DNA from 3 places in the Ureibacillus sp. FSL K6-2830 genome. Region 2 is predicted to be linked to each of the others. Evidence: riboswitches for the same ligand, from Rfam matches in the RefSeq annotation. Region 2 holds a riboswitch; each other region holds the start of a gene.

Region 1 (10,227 bases), 690 kb from region 2:
CCATTTCTTTTCAATTATAATAAATGTAACAATTGCAAGAAAATTTGAACATTTGCGCAAGGGGGATGTGTTGATGTCTAGTAAAATTTGGCTTAAACATTATCCTGCTGAGATACCGCATACGCTGGAGTATGAAGAAATTCCCGTCCAAACATTTTTGACAAGAGCATACGAAAAAAATCCAAAAAAATGTGCAATACATTTTATGGGAAGGGAATTGGATTATCAAGAGCTGTATGAATCAGCATTAAAATTTGCCAACTATCTTCGTTTTTTAGGGGTTGAAAAAGGAGATCGGGTAGCAATCATGTTACCAAACTGTCCACAGGCAGTTATAGCTTATTACGGTATTTTATATGCAGGAGGAATTGTCGTTCAAACAAATCCGCTTTACACAGAGAGGGAATTAGAGTATCAAATGCAGGACTCTGAAGCAAAAGTAATTTTGGCATTGGATATTTTATACCCAAGAATCATGAAAGTCATTCATCGAACACAAATTGAAAACGTTATCATCACGGGTATTAAAGATTATCTTCCATTTCCGAAAAATCTCGTATATCCTTTTATTCAGAAGAAACAATATGGCTTTAGTGTCAAAGTAGAACATCGAGGTTCCACACATTTATTCACGGAAATCATGAAGGTTGAAAAACCGAAACCAATTGATGTGCCTTTTAATTTTGAAGAAGATTTAGCCCTTCTTCAATATACTGGTGGTACGACTGGCGTTCCTAAAGGGGTAATGTTGACTCACAAAAATTTAATTGCCAATACAATGATGTGTGATGCATGGTTATATAAATGTGAGGAAGGAAAAGAAATTATATTAGGATTGCTTCCTTTCTTCCATGTATACGGCATGACTACAGTGCTGATTTTATCCGTCATGAAATCAAACAAAATGGTATTGCTTCCTAAATTTGAAGTGGAACAAGTGTTAAAAACCATTGATAAACAAAAACCTACTTTATTCCCTGGTGCACCAACAATGTATATTGGTCTATTAAACCATCCGGATTTATCTAAATATGATTTGTCTTCCATCAATGCATGTATAAGTGGTTCTGCTCCACTACCTGTGGAAGTACAAGAAAAATTTGAAGAAATCACTGGTGGGAAACTTGTAGAAGGCTACGGCTTAACGGAAACTTCACCAGTAACCCATGCAAACTTTATTTGGGGAAAACGAGTAGTTGGCTCGATTGGAGTTCCTTGGCCTGATACAGAAGCGGTGATTATGAAACCAGGAGAAAATGAAATTTTACCACCTGGAGAAGTAGGAGAAATCGCGATTCGTGGACCTCAAGTGATGAAGGGATATTGGAAACGCCCTGAGGAAACTGCAAAAGTGTTTGCAGATGGATGGTTCTTAACTGGAGATTTAGGATATATGGATGAAGAAGGATATTTCTATGTTGTAGATCGTAAAAAAGATGTCATTATCGCTGGCGGATTTAATATTTATCCGCAAGAAGTAGAGGAAGTATTGTACGAACATGAAGCGGTTCAAGAATGTGTTGTAGTTGGAGTTCCAGATCCATATCGGGGAGAAACGGTGAAAGCTTTCATTGTATTAAAAGAGGGTAAAACAGTGACGGAAGATGAATTAAATAAATATTGCCGCAATAATTTAGCTGCTTACAAAGTACCTCGCATTTATGAATTTAGAGATTCACTACCGAAAACAGCAGTAGGAAAAATTTTAAGAAGAACATTAATTGATGAGGAAAAACAGAAAGCTAAGGAGCTTCAAGCGAAATAGCATTAGTTATTGACAGAAAGTTCATGAAATTATAATATGAAAATATGAATGAATAATCATTCATATTTTCTTATTTTTTTGGTGGTGAACATCATGAATCGAGATAAACCGAAATACATGCAAATAATTGAAGCAGCAGTTATTGCGATTGCCGAAAATGGCTATCATCAAACACAAATTTCAAAAATTGCTAAACAAGCAGGTGTTGCAGACGGGACCATTTACCTGTATTTTAAAAATAAAGAGGATATTTTAATTTCCTTGTTTAAAGAAAAAATGAGAGTTTTTATTGAAAATTTAGAAGAAATCATTCAAACTGGTGCTAACGCTTCTGACAAACTATCAAAAATGATAGACAACCATTTTAGTGTGTTGGCCAATAATAAACACCTTGCGACAGTCACCCAATTAGAATTGCGCCAATCAAATAAGGAGCTTAGGTTAAAGATTAATGCAATTTTAAAAGAATATTTGAATCTTCTTGATAATATATTGGTAGAAGGCATGATGAATGGCGAATTTAATCCAACAATGGATGTGAGAGTTGCAAGACAAATGGTATTTGGAACAATCGATGAGACAATTACGTCTTGGGTGATGAATGATTTCAGATACAGCCTCTTAGATAATGCACCTAAAGTAAAGCATCTACTATTGAATGGTCTAAAAAATAATTAAAAGGAGTGTCTTCATGGAATTTCTAAAATGGAGAGCAGAAGACGGTGTTGCGATTGTAACAATCAATCGTCCGCCAGCAAATGCACTAGCACAACAGCTAATCCGTGAATTAGACGAATTGATGACTGAAGTTGAACATAATAATGATGTTCGAGTTGTTTTACTTCACGGTGAAGGACGTTTCTTTTCAGCAGGAGCTGATATTAAAGAGTTCACAGATGTTTCATCTGAACAACAGGCAGTAAATCTCGCAGAAAATGGACAAGCTGTTTTTGATCGCTTGGAATCTTTCCCAAAACCTGTCATCGCAGCAATTCATGGTGCCGCACTTGGCGGTGGATTGGAACTTGCGATGAGTTGCCATATTCGATATGTCGCTGAAGACGCGAAGTTGGGTCTTCCTGAATTAAATCTTGGAATTATTCCTGGATTTGGTGGAACACAAAGATTACCGCGATATGTCGGATTAGCAAAGGCTGCTGAAATGATTTTTACAGGAGAGCCGATTTCAGGGGCAGAGGCCGTACAATGGGGGCTAGCAAATAAGGCTGTACCACAAGAAGAACTTTTACCGCAAGCATTAGAATTGGCGAAAAAAATTGCCAAAAAGAGCCCGGTTTCATTAAAAGCTGCTATTCATGCATTACAATACAGTAAGAAATCATTCGAAGAAGGAATCAAAGCGGAAGCAGAGCAATTCGGCATTGTATTTAATTCAGAAGATGCAAAAGAAGGAATTCAAGCATTTATTGAAAAACGCCAACCTACTTTTAGTGGCAAATAATTTTTAGGAGGTAATTTACATGAACATTTTCGTATTAATGAAACGCACTTTTGATACAGAAGAAAAAATCGTCATTCAAGATGGAAAAATTCAAGAAGACGGCGCCGAATTCATTATCAATCCATATGATGAATATGCCATTGAAGAGGCAATTCAAGTAAGAGAGCAACATGGTGGAAAAGTAACCGTAATCTCCATCGGCAATGAAGAAGCGGAAAAACAACTGCGCACAGCTCTTGCAATGGGTGCTGATGAGGCGGTTTTAATCAATACAGAAGATGATTTGGACGAGCTGGATCACAGCGGTGCAGCTTATATTCTCGCTGAATATTTAAAAGACAAAGAGCCAGATTTAATCTTGGCAGGAAATGTTGCAATTGATGGTGGTTCTGGTCAAACTGGACCAAGAGTTGCTGATTTATTAGGTATTAATTATGTAACAACGATTACGAAATTAGAAATTAATGGAAATAACGTGAAAGTTGTTCGTGACGTTGAAGGAGATTCTGAAATTATAGAAACGAGCTTGCCTTTATTAGTTACAGCTCAACAAGGATTGAATGAACCGAGATATCCTTCTTTACCAGGTATTATGAAAGCGAAGAAAAAACCGCTTGAAGAGTTAGAATTAGATGATTTAGATATCGATGAAGATGATGTTGAAACAAAAATTGAAACAGTGGAAGTATTTTTACCACCACAAAAATCTGCGGGTCGCATCTTAGAAGGTGAACTAAAAGACCAAGTGAAAGAATTAGTAAATTTACTTCATACGGAAGCGAAAGTAATTTAAATTTTCCGAACAATTAGAATGGATTGAATAGTATTAGATTTCGTTAGATTCGTACGGTAATGGAGGGAAAACAATGGCAAAAAAAATATTGGTATTAGGAGAAGTACGTGACGGTGCTTTACGTAATGTTTCATTTGAAGCAATTGCTGCAGCAAAGCAAATCGCAGATGGTGGAGAAGTTGTAGGCGCGTTATTGGGCGATCAAGTAGCAGATCTTGCAAAGGAATTAATTGCATATGGAGCTGACCGAGCGCTCGTTGTGGAACATCCACATTTAAAAACATATACTTCAGATGGCTTCAGCCAAGCTTTATTAGCTCTTGTGGAACAAGAAAAACCTGAAGGAATCGTTATTGGGCATACATCTTTAGGTAAAGATTTATCACCTAAAGTGGCATCTCGCCTGCAAGCTGGATTGATTTCAGATGTAACAGAGATTGAAGGAACAGGTGATGATGCACTATTTATTCGTCCAATTTACTCAGGTAAAGCTTTTGAAAAAGTAAAAATTAAAGAAGGATTCGTGTTCGTGACAGTTCGTCCTAACAATATTGCGCCACTTGATCGAGATGAAAGCCGCACAGGAGACGTTCAATCTGTATCTGTAGATATTAAAAACTTGCGTACGATTGTAAAAGAAGTTGTTCGCAATGCAACAACAGGTGTTGATTTATCTGAAGCGAAAGTAATCGTGTCTGGCGGTCGCGGTGTAAAATCAGCCGAAGGATTTGAACCATTAAGAGAGCTTGCTAACTTACTGGGCGGTGCAGTAGGTGCTTCCCGTGGTGCTTGTGATGCGGGTTATTGCGATTATGCAATGCAAATTGGTCAAACAGGTAAAGTGGTAACACCAGATTTATATATCGCGTGTGGTATTTCTGGCGCAATTCAGCACTTAGCAGGTATGTCTAACTCAAAAGTAATTGTTGCAATTAACAAAGACCCTGAAGCAAACATTTTCAAAGTTGCTGATTATGGAATTGTCGGCGACTTATTTGAAGTCGTTCCGTTATTAATTGAAGAAATTAAAGCATTAAAAGTAAATTCTTAAAATCTAAAACTGGTAATCTCCTCACCACATCTCAAATCTCAGAGATGTGGTTATTTATTGTGAAAAAGTAAATCATTAAAGGAATTTGTTTGTTAGATGAACGGATTTCAATTTCTTAAAACACTTTACTACCCTTTGAATTTTTAACGTGCTATACTACTAAAAGATGTTACATTAAGGAGGCATTTTATAAATGGCAATTGTACATGCTACTGATCAAAACTTTTCACAAGAAATCTCTTCTGGTTTAGTATTAGTAGATTTCTGGGCAGCTTGGTGTGGACCTTGTAAAATGATTGCACCTGTATTAGAAGAACTCGATGCCGAAATGGGTTCAGAAGTGAAAATTGTAAAAGTTGATGTTGATAACAATCCAGCAACAGCTGCTGAATATCAAATTATGTCGATTCCATCTTTGCTTTTATTTAAAGATGGCCAATTAATTGCAAAAACTGTTGGCTTCCAACCAAAAGAAGCATTAGTTGAATTCATCAACAACAATAAATAAAATTCAACCGAGCACAAAGATTTTGTTTGTGCTCGATTTTTTATTTTGGATATGATTATTGATTTGATTGGGATAAAAGAAAACTTCTCGATTTTTGCTTTAAGATATTCGTATAATAGGGTTAAGTAGGTTAATTAAATGTAAGGTGATACTCCATGAATGAAACAATTCAAAATAAATTGGCGCTGTTACCAGATTTGCCTGGATGCTACTTAATGAAGGACCGACAAGGAACAGTCATTTACGTCGGAAAGGCAAAAGTCTTAAAAAATAGAGTTCGATCCTATTTTACTGGTTCCCATGATGGTAAAACTCAACTGCTAGTTAGTGAAATAGAAGATTTTGAATATATTGTTACTTCAAGTGATTTAGAGGCTTTAATTTTGGAGCTCAATTTAATCAAACAATATGATCCAAAATATAACGTAATGTTAAAGGATGACAAGAGTTATCCTTATATTAAAATTACCAATGAAATTTATCCAAGAATTATTACGACAAGAAAAGTGAAAAAAGACAAAGCTAAATATTTTGGACCTTATCCGAATGTATCTGCCGCGAATGAAACAAAGAAGCTCCTCAACCGCATCTATCCATTAAGAAAATGCAACCGACTGCCAGATCGAGTTTGTTTGTATTATCATTTGGGGCAATGTTTAGCTCCATGTGTTAAAGATATAGATCCGAAAATTTTTGAAGAAATGACAAATGAAATCATAAAATTCTTAAATGGCGGCCATGAACAAGTAAAAAAAGAATTAGAGAAAAAAATGATGGAGGCTGCGGAAAAGCTTGAATTTGAAAGAGCAAAAGAATATCGAGATCAAATTCAATATATCGAAACGGTTATGGAAAAGCAAAAAATCGTTTCAGGAGACCAAACGAATCGGGACGTATTTGGATATGCAGTTGAAAAAGGGTGGATGTGTGTTCAAGTCTTTTTCGTTCGACAAGGAAAATTAATTGAAAGAGATGTTTCTGTATTCCCTATTTACCGTGATCCGGAAGAGGAATTTTTAACTTTTGTAGGGCGTTTCTATGATACAGAACATTTAAAGCCAAAAGAAATATTGGTCCCAGAAACAATTGATAAAAGCATTTTAGAAAAATTATTAAATATAAGAGTATTAGTGCCAAAACGTGGCACAAAAAAAGAACTGGTGGATTTAGCAAAGAAAAATGCAATGCTTGCAATCGAAGAGAAATTCCAATTAATTGAACGCCAGGAAGAGAGGACAATTGGCGCTTGTCAACAATTAGGTGAGGCTCTAAATATTGAAACGCCTTATAGAATTGAAGCCTTTGATAACAGCCACATGCATGGAGCAGATCCTGTTAGCGCAATGGTCGTATTTATTAATGGAAAGCCGGCAAAAAAAGAATATCGCAAATATAAATTAAAAAATACGGCGAAACATGACGACTATGGAGCGATGCAAGAGGTGATTCGCAGGCGCTATACCCGTGTATTAAAAGAACAATTGCCGCTTCCTGATCTAATTATTGTTGACGGTGGTAAAGGGCAAATTGAAGTTGCACGAGAAGTGTTGGAAGATGAGCTTGGATTATCAATTCCCATTGCAGGACTAGCAAAAGATGAGAAGCATCGAACATCTGAACTATTATACGGGGAACCACCTGTGTCGATCCCGCTGAAAAAAACAAGTGATGCTTTTTACTTGCTTCAGCGAATACAAGATGAAGTCCATCGCTTCGCTATTACATTTTTGCGGCAACAACATCAAACGAACGCTTTACGCTCTGTCCTTGATGAAATTGAAGGAATCGGTCCAAAACGTAAGAAACAATTACTGAGTCATTTTGGTTCAGTGAAAAAAATCAAACAGGCTTCTGTGGAAGAATTAATGGAAGCGAAAATGCCAAAAGTGGTTGCAGAAACAATCTATCAGTATTTCCATAATGACACATTGCCAAAGGAATAACTGTATGATAATGTATTTTAAAAGTAAATAAGTTTAGATATAGATAGAGGTGCGAGATTCATGAGTACCTAACTGGAGGAGAGGAACAAGTCTGAAGAAGGTTAGGGAAAGGGGAGATTGCCGAAGCGGTAAATTTGCTTGTTCCAGTTTACTGGCTGGTTTTGCATTGAAGAAATGCAAGATTGTCAGAATCTAAATGGTTCTGGAGAGCTATCTCATAAAGTGTTTTCTGAAAATTGAGGCAGCTTTTCACCATCCTTTGTGAAGAGTTGCTTTTTTCTTTAATTATATAAGATTCGGAAACTTCATTTCATGGCTTATGAAAATAAGGGGAGTGTAGCGATGATTAATATTGTAGTGAAGTTGGATGAATGGAATCTATCATCATCTGAAAACATTGGAGAAATAGCAAAAAGACTCATCGAAGAGAAGAAGTTTGGACGCAATGTAGTAGCAGTCGTTCCATCCTCTCCACCTGTAAATGAGGGTTTGGAAAAAATTATTTACTCTTTATCGGATGCACCATCCGAAAGAGAGTTAGACGCAATCCATTCTACCAATAATCAAATTGCAAGCAGTTTGCTTTCCATTGCTATTCAAAAAAGAGGCTTTAGAGCTGTTTCCCTTACAGGCTGGCAACTTGGCATGAAAACAACAAGAAAATCAGTAGGAAATGCTCGCATACATCAAATCGATGGTAATGTCATTATTGAGCATTTTAAAAAAGGTGAAATAGTCATAGTCGCAGGCGGACAAGGTGTTGATGATGAGGGCAACATCACCCTTCTCGGTGCTGGAGGGACTGATACAACAGCGGTAGCGATTGCAAAAAGCATTGATGCAGAACGCGTGGAAATCTATACGGATCTTGACGGGGTATATACAGGAGATCCTAATGTAGTTCAACAGGCTCGTAAATTGAAAGATATTACATATGATGAGATGTTAGAATTATCTTATTTAGGTTCGAAAATTGTTCATCCGAGAGCAGTCGAATTAGCAAAAAAATTTGATATACCAATTGTTGTTCGTTCGAGTACGAAAAATCTTCGAGGTACATTGATTAAGGGAGAGATTGAAATGGAGAGAAATTTAATTGTTCGTGGTGTCGCCTATGAAACAGATATTATCCGCTTTACTGTTGGATATGAAATACTAGAAAAATCTTCCCTTGCCAACTTGTTTAATACCCTAGCAAAGCATCATGTCAACGTAGATATTATTGTACAATCTGTGATGAGTGAAGTAAAACCGACAATATCGTTTTCAATTGTAAAAGAGGATTTAACAAATGCGGTAAAAGTGCTTGAAGAACATAAAGAGGAGTTAGGTTTTCAATTTGCTGATTTTGAAGTTGGTTTAGCGAAAGTGTCAATCGTGGGTTCGGGCATGGTTTCCAATCCAGGGGTAGCAGGCCGCATGTTCGCACGCTTATGTCAAGAAAATATCCCTGTTAAAATGGTTTCTACATCTGAAATTAAAGTATCTGTCGTTGTGCCACAAGATGATATGATTCGTGCAGCAAATGCACTGCATGATGAATTTAATCTTGCTGAGGAATGGGTATAAAAAGGGGCGAATAAAGCCCCTTAGCGTTCAATTTTTTCTTTTAAATCCATCTTTACTGTAAAAATTACTTCTAGTTGTTTTTCTTTTTTCTCTTCATAGCATTCCGTCAAAACACCTTTAAAGTTTTGGATTTGTTCGGCAATGAAGCCAGCTTCTAAGCGAAAATTTCTTTCATTAATCTTTAGCAACTCCGGTTCATTCGTCAAACTAAACACAAATCCGTCTTTCATTTCTTTTTCAAGGGTAAGATCACCCCATCCGGCATCTTTAAAAAAGGAAATGATTAAAGGAATATCGGTGCATGGAAATTTGCGAGCTAAATCTTTTCCTGCCCAATATAGAATATCTTTTTCATGCTTTCCTAAAATGGATGGCACTAAATAATCTCTTAGCAGTTCGTATCCAAATAAAGGAAACGAATCTTTCGACAATGACATATAATAAGAACCTCTTTCTAGAATTTTTCTTTTTTAACAACAGAGAATTTGAAAAAAGTTAAAATAGAGAAAAATAACATAATAGAGAAAAAATAGAAGGTTTTGTAGCGAATATTAGACAAATTTCGGAAAATAAATATGCACAACTAACCTTGACGGTAATAGTTCGTGGGGGTACAATGAACTTGTCATAATATTGTACCATTATGAATAAAACAGTCAATGCATAAAGCGTTTACAATTTGTGACGACTTATTGACTACTTATTTTAAGGGGGTATCAGTCTTGGCAAAAAATGAGTTTTACTGGCGCCGACTACATTCTTTACTTGGTGTTATTCCTGTAGGGCTATTTTTAGTGTTCCACTTGTCTCTAAACTTTACTGCAACAGGGGGAGAAGAGACATATAACAGTGCAACAGGAGTAATGGATTATATTCCAGGTCCACTATTATTACTTATTGAGTGGATTGTTATCTACATTCCTATTCTGTTCCACGGTTTATATGGAATTTATATTGCCTTTACAGCAACACCAAACAATAAGCGCTTCAGTACATTCCGTAACTGGATGTTCTTATTGCAACGACTTACTGGTGTGTTCCTAGTAATCTTCATTGCTTGGCACATGTTCCAAACTCGCATCCAAAAAGCATTTGGTGCGGAAGTAAATTTTGAAATGATGGAAAAAATCGTTGCA
Region 2 (10,227 bases):
TTAATACAGAGATTGTAATTGCAGCTCCCGCCATATTAATTGTGGCACCTAATGGAATAGATACAGAATAAGTATCTTTATTTAAACCTAATTTTTCACATAATGCCAAATTGACTGGAATGTTTGCAGCAGAACTACGTGTAAAGAACGCAAAAATTGCACTTTCTTTTAATGTCATCCATACAAGCGGATATGGATTTTGCTTTGTAAAAATAAATGTGATGAGCGGGTTTATAACTAATGCAACAAAGAACATGCAGCCTAGAAGAACGATTAGCAATTTTCCGTATTCAACTAATGTGGAAAGACCACTTGTTGCTATCGCATCAAAGACAAGCCCCATAATACCAATAGGTGCGAATTCAATTACCCATCTCACAATTGTTGAAATTGCTTCTGAAAGATTGTCAATCATGGTTTTTGTTGAATCTGCTGCTTTCTTAAGCGCAATTCCTAGAAGAACGGCCCAAGCCAATATGCCAATGTAATTTGCATTCATAAGAGCGTTTACCGGATTACTAACAACATTAAAAAGCAACGTTTCAAAAACTTCTGCGATGCCTTCTGGAGGAGACACATCTTCAGCACTCATTTTTAATGTCAGTGTCGTTGGGAAAAGGAAGCTGGCAATGACACCGATTGCACCAGCGGAAAAAGTACCGATAGCATAAAGGATTAAAATCATTTTCATATTGGTTTTTGTTCCGCTTCGATGGTTTGCAATCGCTTGAATAACCAATACCAATACGAGTACTGGTGCCACGGCTTTTAGCGCACCGACAAACAAGTTTCCGAAAATGGATACCCAACTGAAAGTATCAGGTATTGTAATAGCAAGAAGAATACCTAAAATTAAACCGATTAAAATTCGTTTGACTAAGCTAATTTGACTCCATGTATGAAATAGTTTTTTCATAAAAACCTCCAAAGAATAAAATCTTGCTTACAAATACAATTGTTTACACCAAAAGGACATTTAAGATAGATATAGTTTAGCATGAATTTTTAAAATCCAAAGGAATTTGTTATTTCAGAAAAATAAAAATAGTGTTTATATTTAGATAAAATAAAAAATCTCCCCACCAGGAGATTTTTATAAATGGTTATTTATTTACTTCCCATAAACCTTCGCCATTTAATATTCTTTGGATGCCTGCTTTACATACACCATAAGAACGCCATGTACAACTTTCACAAAGAATATCTATATCTTCAGGAGTTGCGAATTTTTGAATGCGAGACTCAATTTCTTCCCAAGTGAGAGTTTGACCAATCTGTATCCCTAACTTTTCCAAAATTTGTTTATCTCTTATGTGGATGTTTTCATCTTGACAATGATATTTTCCGCAGTTTGGGTATTTTTCGCAAATTTGATCGATGCCCTCGATGATGTGAATTAAGGTCTTGGGGTTTTTCCTAAGTTCTTGGTGAATGCGCTTCATATTTTCCGCAAATTCTTTAGAATATCCCATACCTCTAAAGCCAACAAGGCAAAATAAATGATGCCCTCGTATTTTATACATGAAATGCTCCTCCTAAAGTTAACGTTAACTAACTAACATATTAACATACTGATTAGGAGGAAAAAATTAGAATATATGACACTATTGTAATAATGTTACAACTTAAATAATCTGTTTTTTCCAGTGAATCTCAATGTTCCCTACATTTCTAAAGTATTAAAAGCTATAGCTTGAGCATTCTAATGGCACAAGGAGGTGAACAACATGACAAATCGTAGTTCTAACAAACTAGTATTCCCAGGGGCAGAAGCTGCATTGAATCAAATGAAATATGAGATTGCACAAGAGTTTGGCGTAAACCTTTCACCAGATACTTCTTCCCGAGCTAATGGTTCAGTTGGTGGAGAAATTACGAAACGTCTTGTGCAAATGGCTCAACAACAATTGAAAGGAAACTCAGAATAATTGGCAATAATAAACACACCTAAGTTCAAATGTTCTTAGGTGTGTTATTATTGTAACCATTATAATTAAATTTTACTCATATAAAAATAAAGAATCAAAATAATAATAACGTCAAATATAAACCAACTAATGTGAAGAATAGTATTGGAAGTGTCAGGATAATCCCCATTTTAAAATAAGCTCCCCAAGAAATTTTAATCCCCTTGTTTGAGAGTACATGTAGCCACACAAGCGTAGCAAGTGAACCAATTGGTGTAATTTTGGGACCTAAATCTGAGCCGATTACATTGGCATAAATTAAAGAATCGCGAATTACACCTGACGTGGAAGTTTCCGCTATTGCTAATGAGTCAATCATAATTGTAGGTAAATTATTCATAACTGAAGATAAGAAGGCTGCAATATACCCCATTCCAATCGTAGTAGTGAATAATCCTCCTTGCACTGTCCATTCAATAACATAGGCTAGTCCTTTCGTGAAACCTGCATTTCCTAATCCATAAACGACTAAATACATACCGATGGAGAAAAATACAATATTCCATGGCGCTCCTTTTATTACGGCTTTTGTATTGACTGCTGAACTTTTTCGAGCCATCGCCAATAAGAATATCGCCATAATCCAACCAATAATACTAACGGGTACATGAATCCATTCAGCTGAAAAATAACCGGTTAATAAAATTGCCATTACCGGCCACGCTAATTTAAACATCTTTTCATCCCGTATGACTTCCCGTGGGTTTTTTAGCATCATTACATCATACTTTGATGGAATAGATTTCTGGAAGTATAAAAATAGAACGATAATGGTTGCTATTAATGAAAAGAAATTAGGAATAATCATTCGTAAAGAGTATTCCATAAAGCTGATTCCAAAAAAATCTGCTGCGATTACGTTTACTAAGTTACTTATTAAAAAAGGGAGGGAAGTAGTGTCAGCTATAAAACCACTAGCCATAATAAAAGGGAAAATCATTTTCTCATTAAAATTTAAATTTCGAACCATTGCAAGAACAATAGGGGTCAAAATTAATGCTGCACCATCATTTGAAAAGAAGGCTGAAACAAAAGCTCCAAGAACTGTAACGTAAATGAACATTCTAATACCGTTCCCTTTTGCTATGCGAGCCATGTGCAGTGCAGACCATTCAAATAAACCAATTTGATCCAATATTAAGGAAATGATTATAATCGCAATAAATAATAATGTCGCATTCCAAGTAATGTTTACAACTTCAAAGACGTCATTAATATCCACTACTCCAACAATCAATGCAACTATTGCGCCACAGCAGGCTGACCAACCGATATTGATATTTTTTGGTTGGCGAATTACGAGTATGAGCGTGATGATAAATATTAAAATGGCTAATAGTAAATTGAGCAAAATCATATCCTCCAACAAAGTTGAATTGTGACATATTGAAGATAAAAAAAATAAGCACTTATGAATTTAGTTAAATGCCTAAAATTCACAAATGCTATTATATCACTATTCATTTTCCTATCGAATATTTTATTTACTTTTCCACCAAGTATTATTTATCAAAATAAAAACCTGCCATTTTCATGGCAGGAGAATATTTATGAAATCAATTGTAATTGTGTATTTCTTAATAAATAATCTAGCATTTTTTGTTGCTCTTCGTTTAATGGCACTAGTGGAAGACGAACACCACCAACTGTTATGCCTTTCATATTTAATGCTGCCTTAACAGGAGCAGGATTTGGTGCAATGAACATCGCTTTCATAATTGGTAACAGGTTTCGATGTTCTTTTGCAGCTTCTTGAATATTTCCAATGAAGAAATTTTTAATCATAGATTGCATTTCATTGCCGATAATATGAGAAGCAACGGAAATTACTCCTGTACCACCAATTGCTAATGTTGGTAATGTTAAGCTATCATCCCCGCTATATAGTGAGAAATGATTTGGCGTGTTTTCGATAATTTGTGCCATTGCATCTAAATTTCCACTTGCCTCTTTAATTGCAACAATATTCGGTATTTTCGCAAGACGAACTACCGTATCAACGGATAAATTGACGACACTACGGCCAGGAATGTTATAGAGTATAATTGGCAGTTTTGTATTTTGTGCAATTGCTTTAAAGTGTTCATACATTCCTTCTTGGTTTGGCTTATTGTAGTATGGAGTTACAAGCATGATGCCATCCACCCCGGCATCTTCTGCTTTTTTAGTAAGCTCAATGGAAGCTCTCGTATTATAAGAGCCCGTACCTGCAATTACAGGAACTCTACCATTTACAGTCTTCACAGTAAATTTAAACAGTTCTACTTTTTCTTCATCTGTTAAAGTAGGAGATTCTCCAGTTGTACCACATACCACTAATCCGTCTGTACCGTTTGCAATTAAATGTTGAATTAGAATTTCCGTAGCCTCAAAATCTACGTCACCATTTTTGTCAAATGGCGTTACCATTGCTGTTAATACTCTTCCGAAATTCATTCTTCTCCACATCCTTTTCAATGTTTTTTAATGGAGAAGGGCAATTTCTTTATAAACGCAAAAAGCAACAACGAAGAGCCTCGTTGTTGCAAAAAGGAAGATTTTTTGCGTAAGATAGCCCTCCATATAGTTTCCTATATGACAGTCCTACACTTATTCAATGCAGAACCAGCCCCTAGAAAAATGAGTTTCTAGAGACTTCGGCAAATCCCCCTTTCCACAATTATCATTGGACCTCATTATCCTCAAACTGTGTACTCTTGGTTTTTGCGCCTCTATCCTTACTTCAAAGCAATATTGAAATAAGTCGATGGATAATTGTATATAATTGTAGCTCCTTTTATTTGGAAAAGCAATAACAATTAAGTATTTAAATATCATTTATGATTGAATTTTATACAATATGCAGAAAAATTTTGAATTTTCAATCGAAAATTTTGTTAAATTGAAAATTTAAAAGGAATTCTAACTTCTTTGCAATAATAATGCTGTTATTTTTATAAAAAGCATCCATACTACTTTCTGAGGTGAAATAGAATGTATAAATTGCTGTCCCACAATGATTTAGATGGGGTTGGATGTGGCATTTTAGCGAAACTTGCCTTTGGACAAGATGTAAAAGTCCGATATAATTCAATTGCTTCACTTGAACGGGAAATTGAATACTTTTTAGAAAATGATTTGCCTGATACTTTTTTATTTATTACAGATTTATCACCTAGTGAAGAAAATGAAAAAAGATTAAATGCACATTTTAAACAATATAAAAATATTCAACTTATTGATCATCATAAAACAGCGTTGCATTTTAATGAATATGATTGGGGAACGGTATTAGTCGAAAATGAGGAAGGGAAGCTAGAAAGTGCAACTTCATTATTTTATCAGTTTTTAGTTGCAAACGAGTTATTAAAGCCAACAGAGGCAATTGATGAATTTGTGAAGCTCGTAAGGCAATATGATACTTGGGAGTGGGAAAAAAACGATAATCATAAAGCCCATTTCTTAAATTCATTGTTTTTCTTAGTGTCCATCGATGAATTTGAAGAAACGATGATTGACAGACTAACTTCTTCTGAACACTTCGATTTTGATGAATTTGAAAAAAAGCTGTTGAATATGGAAGAAGATCGGATAGAACGATATATTCGTCGCAAAAAAAGAGAGGTAGTGCAAATAAAAAATGATGAGTATTTTGCTGGAGTTGTGTATGCGGAATCTTATCATTCAGAATTAGGAAACGAATTAAGTAAAGAACATCCTCATCTTGACTATATCGCTATATTGAATATGGGAAGTAAAAAAATTTCTTTCCGCACTATTCATGACCATGTGGATGTTTCGGAAATCGCAGCAGTGTATGGCGGAGGAGGACATCAAAAGGCAGCGGGTTGTAACTTAACAGAGGAAACATATCAAATATTTGTACAAAATACTTTTCAGCTTGATCCAATGCCTCAAGATGCGAAATATAATCGGTATAATGTAAAGGAATCTTCTTTTGGTACGATGTATGCTGATGCCGATGATAACAATTATTTTATATTACAAAAAGATGGCGTTTGGATGATTGAAAAATCAGAACAATTAATAGAAACAACTTTTGCAAGTTTTGAAGAAGCAGAAAAATATTTAAAGAGGATGTATGAAGCCTATCTAGTACGTGATGAAGTGTTTGTTGAGTATTTAATGAATCGAGTAAAAAAAGAACATTAGAAGTAGATGATTGAAATATTTTTTATGAATGCAAAATTCGCTAGCTCCTTTCAATTTAGCTAGCGAATTCTTATTATTATTTATGTTGTGATAAATATAATGCGGTTTGGAAAACGAACTTTTTATTTTCATCCTGCATCATATTTATTAATTCATCGTGATCAATTAAAAGTATATGGTTTAAGGAAGAAAACTTTTTGGCAGATGGTGTAAAAGATTGATTTGTAATAATCATTGCGCCATCTGCACTGTATGTTTTTATATTGACAGCAACTTGTTGAACCTTTCGGATGTCAACTGCATTTGCCCCTTTTATAATCTGTACTATATATTTTCTCGTACCTTTCCATAAAATAAGATCCACATTGAAAGTTTCAATGTCCTTTGTAATAAGTGCTACGTAACGATGTTTTTCAAAAAGTTTTTTTAATAGATGGATGTACTCCGTTTCTGGCAAATTATTCAATTGTATAAGTTCTTTCTGTAAAAGATCGTTGTCAGTGTGAACGGTTTTTATTAAATGCAATGTACGATTAATTAAATAAAAAATAAAACGAAAACTTGAAGTTCTAAAAGGCTTGTAGAATATCACCAAAGTAATGAAAATCATGAAATACAATTTAATATCATATACATTTAGTTCAATAGAAATCAAACTGAATAATGTGATAACAATACCAAAACTGAACATCAAAATCATTAAAAATTCAATTACTTTGCTTTCAAATTTTCTTTCTTTCATCTACATTCATTCCTTGTTTTTTATATTATTTTTAACTTTTGGAGCTGAATATATTCTAAAAAAGGATGAGAATTAAAAACAGAATATTTGATAATCATCCTAATATTTGTGTATGATTACAAAGAAAAATATTTCAATTTCGAGATAATATGTTTTGTATGTGGAGGGAATGAGGATGGAAATAGGGTTAACGACATTTGTAGAAACGACGCCAGATGTAAGAACGGGAAAAGTGATAAGTCATGCGGAGCGCCTTCGAGAAGTTGTAGAAGAAATTCAACTAGCTGATGAAGTGGGATTAGATGTTTATGGAGTAGGTGAGCATCATCGAAAAGATTATGCTTGTTCATCACCTGCTGTATTGCTTGCTGCGGCCGCAACGAAAACAAAAAATATTAAATTAACGAGCGCAGTAACTGTATTATCTTCAGATGATCCAGTGAGAGTGTATCAGCAATTTGCTACATTGGATGCAATTTCGAACGGGCGTGCAGAAATTATGGCAGGCCGGGGTTCTTTCATAGAATCTTTTCCGTTATTTGGTTATGACTTACAGGATTATGATGAATTATTCGAGGAAAAGTTAGATTTATTACTACAAATACAGAAACAAGAAATCATTCATTGGAACGGTAAACATCGTCCAAGTATTAATGGTCGAGGAGTATACCCAAGACCAGAAAATGAAGTTCCGATTTGGATTGCTAGTGGTGGAACGCCTCAATCGGTAGCTCGAGCAGGTGCGTTAGGCTTACCTTTATGTTTAGCGATTATCGGCGGCAGTCCATTACAATTTGCTCCTTTAGTGAAGTTATATTATCGTGCAGCAAAAGAAGCAGGACATGATATTTCCAAACTAAAAGTAGCATCTCACTCCCATGGATTTGTTGCGGAAACGACAGAAGAGGCGGTTGAAAAGTTCTTCCCTCCAACCCAATACGCAATGAATGTTTTAGGTAGAGAACGAGGATGGGGACCATATACGCAAGCGACATTTGATTATGCTAGAAGTTTAGAAGGAGCATTGTACTGTGGCGATGTAAAAACGGTAGCAGATAAAATTATTTTCTTGCGTAAAAATGTTGGAGTTACTCGCTTTATGCTCCACTGCCCAGTTGGTTCAATGGCTCATGAAGATGTGATGAGATGCATCGAATTGTTAGGGAAAGAAGTTGCACCAATTGTACGTGAAGAAGTAGCGAAATGGGAAGCGGAAGGTAATGGGCAAATCATAGTCTAATAATAACTATCCATATTGGCTATTATTTTGCAAACTTTGACTAATATCTTTTTTAGCTTGACTATTAAGTGATCGATTTTGGCTAATATCGGTCTTTCTCGAATCGAAATTGAAACGATTGGCAATTAAGTTCGCACATTTGACTATTATCCATTTTAGTTTGACTATTAAGTGATCGATTTTGGCTAATATCGGTTTTCCCTAAATCGAAATTTAATCGATTGGCAATTAAGTTCACACATTTGACTATAATCCAATTTAGTTTGACTATTAAGTGATTGATTTTGGCTATTATCAGTTTCCATGAATCGAAAGTGTTATAGCTAAGCCTTATTTCAAATGAGAAATGATAAAGAGAGGACTGTCATCAACTTTTGCACAGTCCTCTCTCTTATAACACGAATATTTCTAATCAATAAACGTATTCAGATTCAATTTCTTTAATCTTTTCATACAGCATTTTATTTACCGGTGTATCAATTCCGTACTTTTTGCCAAGTTTTAATACAGTTCCAGCAAACAATTCAACTTCGCTTAGTCGTTTTGCATCGACATCTTGTGCCATTGATGGTTTTCCTTCTGGACTGAGAGTATCTAATACATCAAGCCAGTAATTTAAATCATCTTCTGTCAATGGAACACCAGCTTTATCTGAAATAGCAATAACTTCTCGCATAGCAGCAATCATCGTATTTCTTGCTTCACCTTCATTTTGTACTTCCCCATAATTGCTATTGTAAACGGCAACCGTTTGATTGACTCCAACGTTTAGCATGAATTTGCCCCAAATTCGATGGGGCATGTTTGTATCCACTTGATGTGGAAGTTCAACAGATTTGAAAAATTCGCTTAATCTTTTTGTTTTTTCACTAAGGATTCCTGGTTTTCTATCACCAAAGACGAGCATTCCTTTATGTTCAAATGTTAATTTGTTATCAATTTTTACTGCATCCATTCCTTGAGCGACACAATAAAGTACCTTTTCAAAGCCGTAAACTTGTCCAATCATTTCTTCGCTGATGATGCCATTTAATGCCGAAATGATTATCGTATGTTCACCTACATGGTGCTTAACAGATTGAATGGCTTCTTCTAAACCGTTAAACTTAACAGTAAAAATAAGTAAATCTGCAGGTTCTACATGCTCATCAGGTGTTACAAAGTGGAATTCACATCGTTCTCCGTTGCAAAATACCCCTTCAGTTTGATATTTTTCAATACGTTTTTTATCGGCTATGATTCGTACATTTTCTTTCGGAAGTTTTTGAGAAAAATGTTGACCATACATAATGCCTAATGCACCTAAACCGATAATTGATACCTTCTTTATACTCACAACCATCCCTCTTTCATTAACTTCTTACAAACGAAATCATTTCATTTAGTTTATCAAATTATTTGGCAAAAGGAATTCTTATTAAGGGTTATAAAAGCTAGAAAAAAAGAGATGCGAGGGTTATTCTCGCACCTTATAGATAAGAAAGGGGTTGTGAATATTTTGAACATGTTTAAAAACATGAGCAACTAAGCGGGATAGTTGAGCCATTCATCAGCTAAAGCTTTAATTCATTTCTTTATTGAGATTGTACTTCCAAAAAACATAAAATAAAAGGCATTAGAAAGGAGTTCAAAGATATTTCAAAACTTTTCGAACAGATAAAGAACAAAGAAGAGTTCAGCGGAATGTTGATGATCATTTCTCAATGATTATTTTTCTAATATAGAATTATGTTATAATTGAAGAAATTTTGTTGGGATTATGAAAATAGAGGTGAGCCGTATGATTAAAATAACAGCCGATAGCACTTGCGATTTATCTCCTGAAATTATTGAGCAGTTAGATATTTCATTAATGCCATTACATGTGTTAATTAACGAGGAAGATTTTCGCGATGGAATTGATATTACGCCAAAAGATATCTTTCGTTATGTAAGTGAAGAAGGAAAAACTTGTAAAACGGCTGCGGTAAATGTATTTGAATATGAAAATTTATTCAAGGAGCTATCACCGCATTACGATGCTGTGATACATATTAGTTTAGGTTCTGGTTTTTCCTCTTGCTATCAAAATGCCAAAATTGCATCGGAACAATTTGATAATGTGTTCGTTGTAGATTCAAGCAACC
Region 3 (10,227 bases), 1.9 Mb from region 2:
TAAATACATGAAAGTTTTCAAAATCGTCTCTCATAAACTTCTTGTCCAGTTAACACATTTCATTTTAACAAATACTGAAGGATTTTGTCGTCCATTAGGTAATTTCGATTTACTTAATTTATCGTATGCTTATTTATGATTCTTTATTTGTTTTAAATCTGTTGCAGTAGAATTTTAGATAAATCCTTTCTTGAGCACTAACTACTTTTCTTCCTTTCCCTTTTAAAAAATATTCGCCAACTATCACCAGTAAGCCTTATTGAAACTTTTCCAAACATAAGTACAGTTGTCACGGTACATTTCTGTGCAATTTACATATAATAATGATAACGTTATTTACCATTCTGGCTGATAAATTTATTGTTATTTGCAAAGACTATCAAGTAAACCATCCCTGTGATTTCTCAACATACGCTGATGAAATAGGTGATCGTGATGTTAAACTACTTAGATGTTGGGAAAGGTGAAGAAATAGTCTTTATTCATGGATTAGGTAACCGCATACAAGCTTGGGCTCCCCAATTGGAACTAACTACACAATATCGATTAATTATCATCGAATTAAGAGGACATGGTGACTCTCCAGAAAAAGAAAATATCAATGTCGAATTTTTTGCAAAAGACATAATTGAAGTATTAGATTATTTAAATATCGAAAAAGCACATTTTGTTGGTCTATCACTCGGTGGAATCGTTGCACTAGAAATATGTAAGCGTTTTAAAAAGCGTGTAAAATCACTCATTTTATGTAATACGACTTACTATATTCCTACTTTGCTTGGAAATATTACTCTTGAAAAAACAAAACGATTTTTAAAAAAATCGTCACTCGAACAACTGAATGAACGGCTCATCAAAAAATGTTTATACAATCCTGAAGAACAAAAGGTTTATGAATTAGCAAAGAATGCTTTTCACATTCGAAAAGATACGTATTTACAATCGGTTCAATCAGCTTTTGGAAGAAACTATTTTTATGATTTATTGACCATTAATGTGCCAACACTGATCATTGGTTCTCTAGAAGATAAAGTAGTACCTATTCAAAATGCCTATTTAATGCATTACATGATTAAGTCTTCCAATTTAATTATTTTTGAAAATACAGGACATTTGCCGAATATCGAACGACCAGAACTATTCAATTTAGCCATTGCTCAACATATCAAACAATTTCAAAATAAAGTAAGTTAAAAGGGCGCGTCTGACAAGTCATTTTGAGACACCCCCTTTGCGGCTGTCGCACATGCTTTCGCCGCAGATAAATTGCGGCTGTCGCTAGCGCTTTCGCCGCAGATAAATTGCGCTGTCGCTAGTGCTTTCGACGCAGATAAATTGCGACGAGGAGGCGCGTTTGATGTGACTACCACAGGAGCAAAGTTTTCAAGAGAATATTAGTATTAAGAAATAAGGCTGTTCAGAAAGTGATTGACTTTTCTAGACAGCCCCGTTCCATCTTATTTATTTAATGTTCGTCTTAAGAACTCTTTTGTTCTTTCGTGTATTGGGTTGACTAGTACTTGTTCAGGAGGCCCTTCTTCAACGATGACCCCTTTATCCATAAACACGACACGATCTGAAACTTCTTTTGCAAATTCCATTTCATGGGTAACAATTAACATTGTATTTCCAGCCTTCGCAAGGTCTCGCATAACCTTTAATACTTCCCCTACCATTTCTGGGTCAAGGGCAGAAGTCGGTTCATCAAATAACATCACGTCTGGATTCATTGCTAAAGCTCTTGCAATGGCAACCCTCTGTTTTTGTCCACCTGAAAGTTGTCGAGGTCGCGCATTCTTATAGCGATCCATTCCAACAATCGTTAAATATTTCATCGCATTGTTTATGGCTTCCTCTTTTGAACGTTTCAATACTTTTACTTGTCCGACTATACAATTCCCTAATACATCCAAGTTATTAAATAAGTTAAACTGCTGGAATACCATACCTAAGTGCGTACGATATTTTTCTTTATTGTAACCTTCCGTTAAAATATTTTCTCCATTAAAAATAATCTCACCGCCTGTAGGAGTTTCCAGCAAGTTAATGCAACGCAATAATGTGGATTTTCCTGATCCTGAAGCTCCAATTAACGTTACAACTTCCCCTTTTCTTACTTGGAAATTGACATCTTTCAATACTTCATGATTGCCGAATGTTTTATTTAAATGTTTGATATCAATGACCACTGTCATAGCATTACTCACCATCCTTTATCGGCTTGTTTCCTGTCACAAGCTCCACTCGGTACGAATCAGGTCCATCCATTTTCTTCTCAAACCAAAGAAGAATACGAGTTACAGTGAATGTCATAATGAAGTACAATACGCAGGCAATTAAGAATGCTTCTGCATAACGATATGTACTACCCGCAACAGAGTTCGTTGTAAAGAATAATTCAACTACACTAATGACACTTAGTACAGAAGAGTCCTTTATATTCATAACGAGCTGGTTACCAGTCGCTGGTAAAATATTTCGAGCTACTTGAGGAAGGATAATATAGAACATTGTTTGAAAATGATTCATACCAATCGCTTCACTGGCCTCGTATTGTCCTTTATCGATTGAAACAATTCCACCACGCACATACTCTGCCATATAAGCACCTGTATTTAAGCTGATAACAATTAAACCAGCAACAAAGCGATTTAATTGAATATCAATGGCATAGAGTCCGTAGAACACAACCATCGCTTGTACCATCATTGGAGTGCCACGGAATAGTTCAACATAGCAAGTTAGTATAAAATTAATAGTTTTTAATGCATATGTTTTAAAGGATTTTTTTTGCAATGGAATCGTGTGCATAACCCCGATGAAAAATCCGATAATCGCACCAAAAATCGTACCTAATATCGCAAGAATTAATGCAATCCATGCTCCTCGCAAAAACAAATCCCAGTTATTCTGAAAAATATTCCAAACTGTTTCTAAGAAAGACATAAAGAAATCCCCTTATTGTTTTTTTGTTCGCACTTAGAAGAATTAAAGTTAAGCACAGTAAATAACTTTACAGGGAAGGAAAATGGAAAAAGGTTGTCTTATAGAGAATCTCAAGACAACCTTTCACCACACTATTGTTGTGATGGTTGATTTTTAATAGCTTCTTCCATGATTTGATGACGTTCATCTTCCGTAATACCAGCTAAAATTTCGTTAATTTTATCTTTTAAGTCCGAACCTTTTTTCAAGCCAACAGCGATTGCTGTATCAGATTCATCAGCCTCAAATCCGTCTTCTGGAACAATGTAAGTAAATCCTTCAATTGCTGCCTCAGCAGACATCCCTTCTGGACGTTCTGAAATATAAGCATCAATTGCACCAGAAGATAATTGGATTCGCATTTGGCCAAAATCTGTAGCTGGTACTTGTTTATTAACGCCAGTCATTTGATCGATTACTTTGTAGTGAGTAGTACCTTGTTGTGCTGTTACTTTAGCCCCTTCAAAATCATGAATCGATTTTGCATTTGCATATGGACCATCTTTTTTCACAACAATTACGAAATCACTCGTATAATAGTTGTCTGTAAAATCGATTACTTCCATGCGTTCAGGAGTAGGTGACATACCCGCAATAACTGCATCAATTGCACCAGATTGTAATGATGGAATTAAACCATCCCAGTCAGTTTTTACAATTTGAAGCTCCATCCCTAATCCTTCAGCAATACGTTTTGCGATTTGAACATCGTAACCGTTTGCAAACTCTTTAGAATCTGCAATAGGAACTGCTCCATTTGAGTCATCTTTTTGAGACCAGTTAAATGGTGCATAAGCAGCTTCCATACCTACTCTTAATACACTTTTTGACTCGGATGAAGATTCTGAATCTTTTTGTGATTCTCCACCTGTTGATTCTTTGTTTCCTGAACCACATGCTGCAAGAACGAGAACCGTCATCATGGTTATGAAAAGTAGCAATAATTTCTTTTTCATCTTAATTCCCCCTGTCTCTGTTTCGCTTAGCTTCACAAATAAAAAGCGACCTAAGAAGAACTTAAGGTCGCATCAATTTGTTAGACTAATACCTCTAGTTCCACTTTGGAATAGCACACCTTACATATAAACATGTAAGACAGTGTTACAGTTATTCACTGTAACCCCAGCATAGTTATCTGAGCAAATAACTACACTTCGGCGATATTTCCTTCTTTCCCACTTCTTCACTCGCTCAAGCTCCATGAGAAACTAATAAATACCGCGCCTCTACCCTACCAAGTGAGGCTAGAATATTCAATTGTTAAGAGAAGCATAACCTAAATGGTGTTTACTTGTCAATAACAAATAGGAAAAGTTTAATAGTACCAAATATACTCCCCAAAAATAGTTGGGGAGTATATTATACATTTTCTTATGAATTTAGAAGTAAATCTTCAGGATTTTCGATTAATTCTTTAACTGTTTTTAAGAATCCAACTGAATCTTTACCATCAATGATTCGATGATCGTATGAAAGTGCCACATACATCATTGGACGAATTTCAACTTGGCCGTTTACAGCTACTGGACGGTTTACAATTGAGTGCATACCAAGGATACCTGCTTGCGTACCATTGATAATTGGTGTTGAAGCTAATGAACCAAAGATACCGCCATTTGTAATTGTAAATGTTCCGCCTTGTAAATCAGAAATTGCTAATTTCTTTTCACGTGCTTTTTGAGCAAGTTCTGCAATTTCTCTTTCAATTTCAGCGAAGTTTTTGCGATCTGCATCACGTACAACTGGAACTACTAAACCTTCTTCTGTAGATACCGCAATACCGATATCATAAATGTTAAATTTATGAATTTCATCGCCAACAATTTGTGCATTTACATAAGGATATTTTTTCAATGCAGCAACTACTGCTTTTGTGAAGAATGACATGAATCCAAGTTTTATACCATTCTCATTCACAAATTGTTCTTGTTTGCGTTTGCGAAGTTCCATCACATTTGTCATGTCAATTTCGTTGAATGTTGTTAACATTGCCGTATTTTGTTTAACTTCAAGAAGACGTTTTGCAATTGTTTGACGTCGACGGCTCATTCTTTCAACTGTAACGCGAGATTCATCTACAGTTACAGCAGGTGCTACAGGTTGTGCTGCTTGCACTGGTTGTGCTGGTTTAGCAGCATGAGCAGCAACATCTTGTACACGAACTCGGCCTTGTGGGTCTACTGGTGAAATTGCTGCTAAATCAATGCCTTTTTCACGAGCAAGTTTACGTGCAGCTGGTGAAGCTACTACGCGCTCATTAGATGTTTCCTCAACAACCGGTGCAGCTTGTGCTGGTTGTGCTTGAGGAGCTTGTGGTTGTTCCTCTTTAACCGCTTCTTTTGCAGGTTCTGCTTGAGGTGCTGGAGTAGGTTCAGCTCCACCTTCAACAGGCTCAACGATCGCAATTGTTTGGCCAACTAATACTGTATCGCCTTCTTCAGCTAAAATTTGAGTTAATACTCCTGCTTCTTCAGAAATAATTTCTGCATTTACTTTATCTGTTTCTAATTCAACAATGAATTCGCCTTTCTCAACGCGATCTCCAACTTTTTTCACCCATTGTGCAATTGTACCTTCCGTAATCGATTCTGCTAATTCAGGGACTTTAATTTCAGCCACTTTTTATATCCTCCTTTAATTCTCAACACTGTTAAATCTTAACGTAAATTATGCAAGATTACAAATCTGCTAAAGCGTCGTTAATTACTTTAGCTTGAGCAACTTTATGTGAGTCCATGTCACCTTCTGAAGTAGAAGACATTTCTGGACGTCCAACATAACGTACTTTTTTGCCTTCAGCTAATTCAAGTAAGTATTCTAAGGCAAATTTCCAAGGACCTTGGTTTCTAGGTTCCTCTTGTACCCAAACAATTTCTTTCGCGTTAGGGTATCTCGCAATGATTTCAGAAAGTTTTTCCATTGGGAATGGATATAATTGTTCAATGCGAAGGATGTGAAGTTTTTCGAATCCTTCACCGTCTTTAATTGCTTCTGCTAAGTCAATTGTCACTTTACCAGAAGCTAAAATAATGCGTTCCACTTTTTTAGGATTTTGTCCGAGTCCTGGTTGTTCAATGACTTCCTCGAATTTTCCTTCAGATAATTGCTCTAATGTAGCTGCAGCTAATGGATGACGCAATAATGATTTTGGTGTTGCAACTACTAATGGACGCACTCCTTCAGTTCCAAGCATTTTCGCTTGTCGACGTAATAAGTGGAAGTAGTTTCCGGCATTTGAACAGTTTGCAACAATCCAGTTATTTTCAGCACATAATTGCAAGTAACGTTCAATGCGTGCTGCAGAGTGTTCTGGCCCCTGTCCTTCCATACCATTTGGTAATAAAAGAACTAATCCAGATTTAAGACCCCATTTAGAACGAGCAGCTGTAATGAAGTTATCAAACATTACTTGAGCCATATTTGCGAAGTCCCCGAATTGTGCTTCCCAAATTGTTAATGCTTTCTCATTTTCCAGGTTATAACCATATTCATAACCTACGATTGCCGCTTCTGTTAATGGAGAATTGAATACACTAAAGGAAGCTTTAGCTCCTGAAATATTGTGTAATGGCGTCCATTCAGAACCGTTATTTTTATCATGTAGTACTAAATGACGTTGCGAGAAAGTACCACGTTGAGCATCTTGCCCAGTCAGACGAATTGGGTTTCCTTCACGTAAAATTGATGCAAACGCTAATGTTTCTGCATGACCCCAGTCAATTTTACCTGTTTCTAGCGCTTCAACACGTCTTTTTAGAATTCTTGCCAATTTGTTTTGAGGCTCAAAGTTTTCAGGCCATGCTAACAATTCTTCGTTAATTTGTTTTAATTCCTCAGCAGAAACACCTGTTTCTAATTGTGGATAAGGTTGTTTCACCTCTTCAGGAATTTCCACTTCGAGATGATGACCCTTTTCTTCGCCTACTGCTTTAACATGATCGTAACTTTTTTGCATTTCGCCATAAATTTCTTGGTTTAACTGTTCTACGAATTCTTTTGTTACAATACCTTCATTTACAACTCGTTCACCATAAAGTTCACGAACTGTAGGATGTTTATCAACAATTAAGTATGTTTTTGGATTTGTTACAGTCGGATCATCAGTTTCATTGTGTCCAAATCTGCGGTAACCAATTAAGTCAATTAAAATATCTTTACCGAACATTTGACGATATTCAAAAGCAAATTTTGCTACTTGAATAACTGCTTCAGGATCATCTGCATTCACGTGCACTACAGGAATACCGTATCCTTTTGCTACATCTGATGAATAGTGTGTTGAACGAGAATCGTAATATTCTGTTGTAAATCCAATCATGTTATTGGAGATAATGTGGATAGAACCGCCAGTAGAGAATCCTTTTGTTCCAGCATAGTTAAATGTTTCTTGTACGATTCCTTCACCGCTAAATGCTGCATCTCCATGAACAAGAACAGCTAGTGCTTTTGATGTATCTTGCACTGGTTCTCCAGGATTAGATGTATCTTCTTGAGCTGCTCTCGTTGAACCAGTTACAACAGGACTAACTACTTCTAAGTGTGAAGGGTTGTATGCAAGTTTTACCGTTAATCCAGATGGTTTGTGATAAGTTGCACCCATGTGATATTTCACATCGCCAGTCCAACCTTTTGCAATTTCAATTGAACCATCTTCAGGGAAGAAGTAATCGTTTGGAACGTGTGCGAAATCTGCAAACATCATAGCGTATGGCTTGTTTACGATATGTGTTAATACATTTAAACGTCCGCGGTGTGCCATACCGATTTGTAAAAATTTCATTTGATCTTTTTCTGCGGATTTTACGATTTCATCAATTAAAACTACTAATGTATCTAAACCTTCAATAGAGAATCTTTTTTGACCAACGAATGTTTTATGAATGAATTTTTCAAAGTTTTCAACGCGAGTAAGTTTTTCTAATACGGCTTTTTTCTCATCTGCAGATAGTTTTTGTTTGAAGAATCCTGATTCAATTTTTGATTGAATCCAATTTCTTTCGGATTGATCTTCTACATGTGCATATTCGAATCCAATTTTTTCAGTGTAAAGTGAACGTAAATAATCAATCGCTTGTTTACCGTTGGAAACGTTTGCAGGGACATTATTTAAGAATAGTGAAGCAGGTAATTCAGCTAAATCTGCATCTGTTAATCCGTATGCTTGTGGCTCAATTTTTGAAAAATCTAATGGACGGTCTTTCAGTGGGTATACGTCCGCTCCATAATGCCCAAAAGCTCGTATTGCATCTGCTAATTTTACAGCTGCCAATACTTTATTAAAATCTCCTGTTTGAGCCATTTGCGCACCACTTGAAGTTTCTTCTAGTACTGGAGCACCAAATTGTTGGAATAATGAAGCTAATTCCGAATCAACTTCGTCAGGGTTTTGTAAGAACAGTTCATATTGTTCCATTACATACCCTAAGTTCGGACCAGAGAATACTGACCAAGGAGATCCAGTTGTAATTACATTGTTCGACATGAGAAAAACCTCCAAATTTTGCTAATAGCAATTACATTTTAAATAGAAAGTATAAAAATCATTCTTCTATTAATATAAATTTATATAACAATTTGAGAAGAACCTTTTTTCCATTTCAATCTTACTACTCTTCATAAAAAATACAACTATTTTTCACAAATTTAGATGAAATTTTTTGAATGGAATTAAAAAAATGTGTTAAGTAGGTAAACGTAATGTAAAAATTGTGCCCTTTCCTACTGAACTCGATACATCCATTTCCACTTGATACTTGTCTGCCAACATTTTTGAAATGCTTAAACCTAGTCCAGTTCCACCTCCATTACTCCGCGAACGATCCACGCGATAAAATCGATCAAATATAAAAGGTAAATGTTCTTTTGAAATGCCGATACCATTATCTTGTATCGTCATAAAAATATTTTCTGTAAAATAATGAACATGTATTTGGATAATGGGTATATTTTCATTATATCGAATTCCATTTTCGATAATGTTTCTTACAATTTGTGCAAACGCATTCTCAGATATTTGTGCCATCCTTTTTTCGCCATCGAACACCACATTCATTTTAGCATTTGAATAAACAACTTCAAGTTCTTCAATCACGGTATTTAAAACTTTTTCTAAATCACAAGAAGTTTCTTCTTTTCCTTCATTTCGAGCCAAACTTAATAATTCCTCAATCATTTTCTTCATGCGTTGAACTTCATCTATTGCCAAATCCAGCGATTCTTCCAACACTTGTGGATCATCCTTACCCCATCGCTTAATTAAAGACAGGTGTCCTTCAATCGCTTGAATGGGTGTGCGAAGTTCATGGGATGCATCTGAAACAAATTGTTGTTGCTGCATAAAAGTTACTTCCAATTCATTCATCATGGAGCGATAAATTTTTAGCAAATCACCAATCTCATCATCATGATGATAAGTAAAATGAATATTTTCTTGAAAACCTTTTTCTTTTACTCGAGTCATGGAATTCCGCAAATCTTTTAACGGCTTCATTATTATATGAACCAAATAATGACTCATAGTTACTGCAATGAACAATGCACCGATTCCTGCTATTACCAAAACCGTCAACACATAACGCATCATGGAGTGAAACGTGTCAAGCGGGTGTATTAATTGAATAATTCCTTGAAAAAATCCGATTTGAACTAAACGATTCACAACAATGACTTCTTTATGATCTAGCGATAGTTTCTCAACGACAGTTTTCTGTATTTCATCAATCGGATAATTGATGTTTGCACTAGGCGAGTAATCATTAATCTTCAAAACTTCATAACCATCCATATTATATAGACGAACCGTTTGATTTTGATGAACAATTGACTTCAATAACCCTGTATTGTCTTTCAATTCATTGATTGAAATCGATTGGCCTTGGGTATGAAAAAAATCCGTTAAATCATCAACAGTTCGGACTGCATTTAATTCCTCTTGATGAATGAGCCAAGTATAGAGTGCAAAATAGATGATGATACAAATCGTCGCATAACTAAAAAATATGACTAGTGAAGTAGATAACGTCCACTTTTGTTTTAATGTTAATTGGAACTTTGATAGTTTAATTTTTTTCATTCTCTCACCACATACCCAACGCCACGAATTGTTTCAATATATGGTTCTTTTTCTGTCTGTAATTTTAAGCGTAGATGACGAATATAAACATCTACTACGTTTGTTTCCACTTCCATATTATGTCCCCATACCTTATCTAATATTAACTCTCGAGTACATACTCGGTTTTT

The links. A riboswitch is a leader RNA that binds a small molecule or an ion and turns the genes downstream of it on or off. The one in region 2 is predicted to bind lysine.
Region 1: linked by a shared signal. The riboswitch ahead of NSU17_RS14100 (aspartate kinase) and the one ahead of dapA (4-hydroxy-tetrahydrodipicolinate synthase) in region 2 are both predicted to bind lysine.
Region 3: linked by a shared signal. The riboswitch ahead of NSU17_RS01090 (transporter substrate-binding domain-containing protein) and the one ahead of dapA (4-hydroxy-tetrahydrodipicolinate synthase) in region 2 are both predicted to bind lysine.

Annotation. Positions count from the first base shown of each region.
Region 1 covers NZ_JBBOQR010000001.1:2,840,742-2,850,968, forward strand. Annotated here, with positions in the region: gene NSU17_RS14065 (long-chain-fatty-acid--CoA ligase) at 74-1,765, shown strand; gene NSU17_RS14070 (TetR/AcrR family transcriptional regulator) at 1,859-2,443, shown strand; gene NSU17_RS14075 (enoyl-CoA hydratase) at 2,457-3,227, shown strand; gene NSU17_RS14080 (electron transfer flavoprotein subunit beta/FixA family protein) at 3,247-4,020, shown strand; gene NSU17_RS14085 (electron transfer flavoprotein subunit alpha/FixB family protein) at 4,094-5,071, shown strand; gene trxA (thioredoxin) at 5,265-5,579, shown strand; gene uvrC (excinuclease ABC subunit UvrC) at 5,735-7,522, shown strand; lysine riboswitch at 7,559-7,743, shown strand; gene NSU17_RS14100 (aspartate kinase) at 7,865-9,091, shown strand; gene NSU17_RS14105 (YslB family protein) at 9,112-9,528, opposite strand; gene NSU17_RS14110 (succinate dehydrogenase cytochrome b558 subunit) at 9,814-10,227, shown strand, end outside.
Region 2 covers NZ_JBBOQR010000001.1:2,153,677-2,163,903, forward strand. Annotated here, with positions in the region: gene sstT (serine/threonine transporter SstT) at 1-916, opposite strand, end outside; gene NSU17_RS10590 (DUF1284 domain-containing protein) at 1,104-1,523, opposite strand; gene NSU17_RS10595 (alpha/beta-type small acid-soluble spore protein) at 1,728-1,928, shown strand; gene NSU17_RS10600 (arsenic transporter) at 2,023-3,318, opposite strand; gene dapA (4-hydroxy-tetrahydrodipicolinate synthase) at 3,516-4,403, opposite strand; lysine riboswitch at 4,511-4,689, opposite strand; gene NSU17_RS10610 (DHH family phosphoesterase) at 4,941-6,119, shown strand; gene NSU17_RS10615 (restriction endonuclease) at 6,196-6,861, opposite strand; gene NSU17_RS10620 (LLM class flavin-dependent oxidoreductase) at 7,037-8,101, shown strand; gene NSU17_RS10625 (ketopantoate reductase family protein) at 8,514-9,437, opposite strand; gene NSU17_RS10630 (DegV family protein) at 9,882-10,227, shown strand, end outside.
Region 3 covers NZ_JBBOQR010000001.1:209,452-219,678, forward strand. Annotated here, with positions in the region: gene NSU17_RS01075 (alpha/beta fold hydrolase) at 436-1,194, shown strand; gene NSU17_RS01080 (amino acid ABC transporter ATP-binding protein) at 1,458-2,195, opposite strand; gene NSU17_RS01085 (amino acid ABC transporter permease) at 2,200-2,946, opposite strand; gene NSU17_RS01090 (transporter substrate-binding domain-containing protein) at 3,078-3,941, opposite strand; lysine riboswitch at 4,045-4,222, opposite strand; gene odhB (2-oxoglutarate dehydrogenase complex dihydrolipoyllysine-residue succinyltransferase) at 4,357-5,604, opposite strand; gene NSU17_RS01100 (2-oxoglutarate dehydrogenase E1 component) at 5,663-8,467, opposite strand; gene NSU17_RS01105 (HAMP domain-containing sensor histidine kinase) at 8,666-10,057, opposite strand; gene NSU17_RS01110 (response regulator transcription factor) at 10,054-10,227, opposite strand, start outside.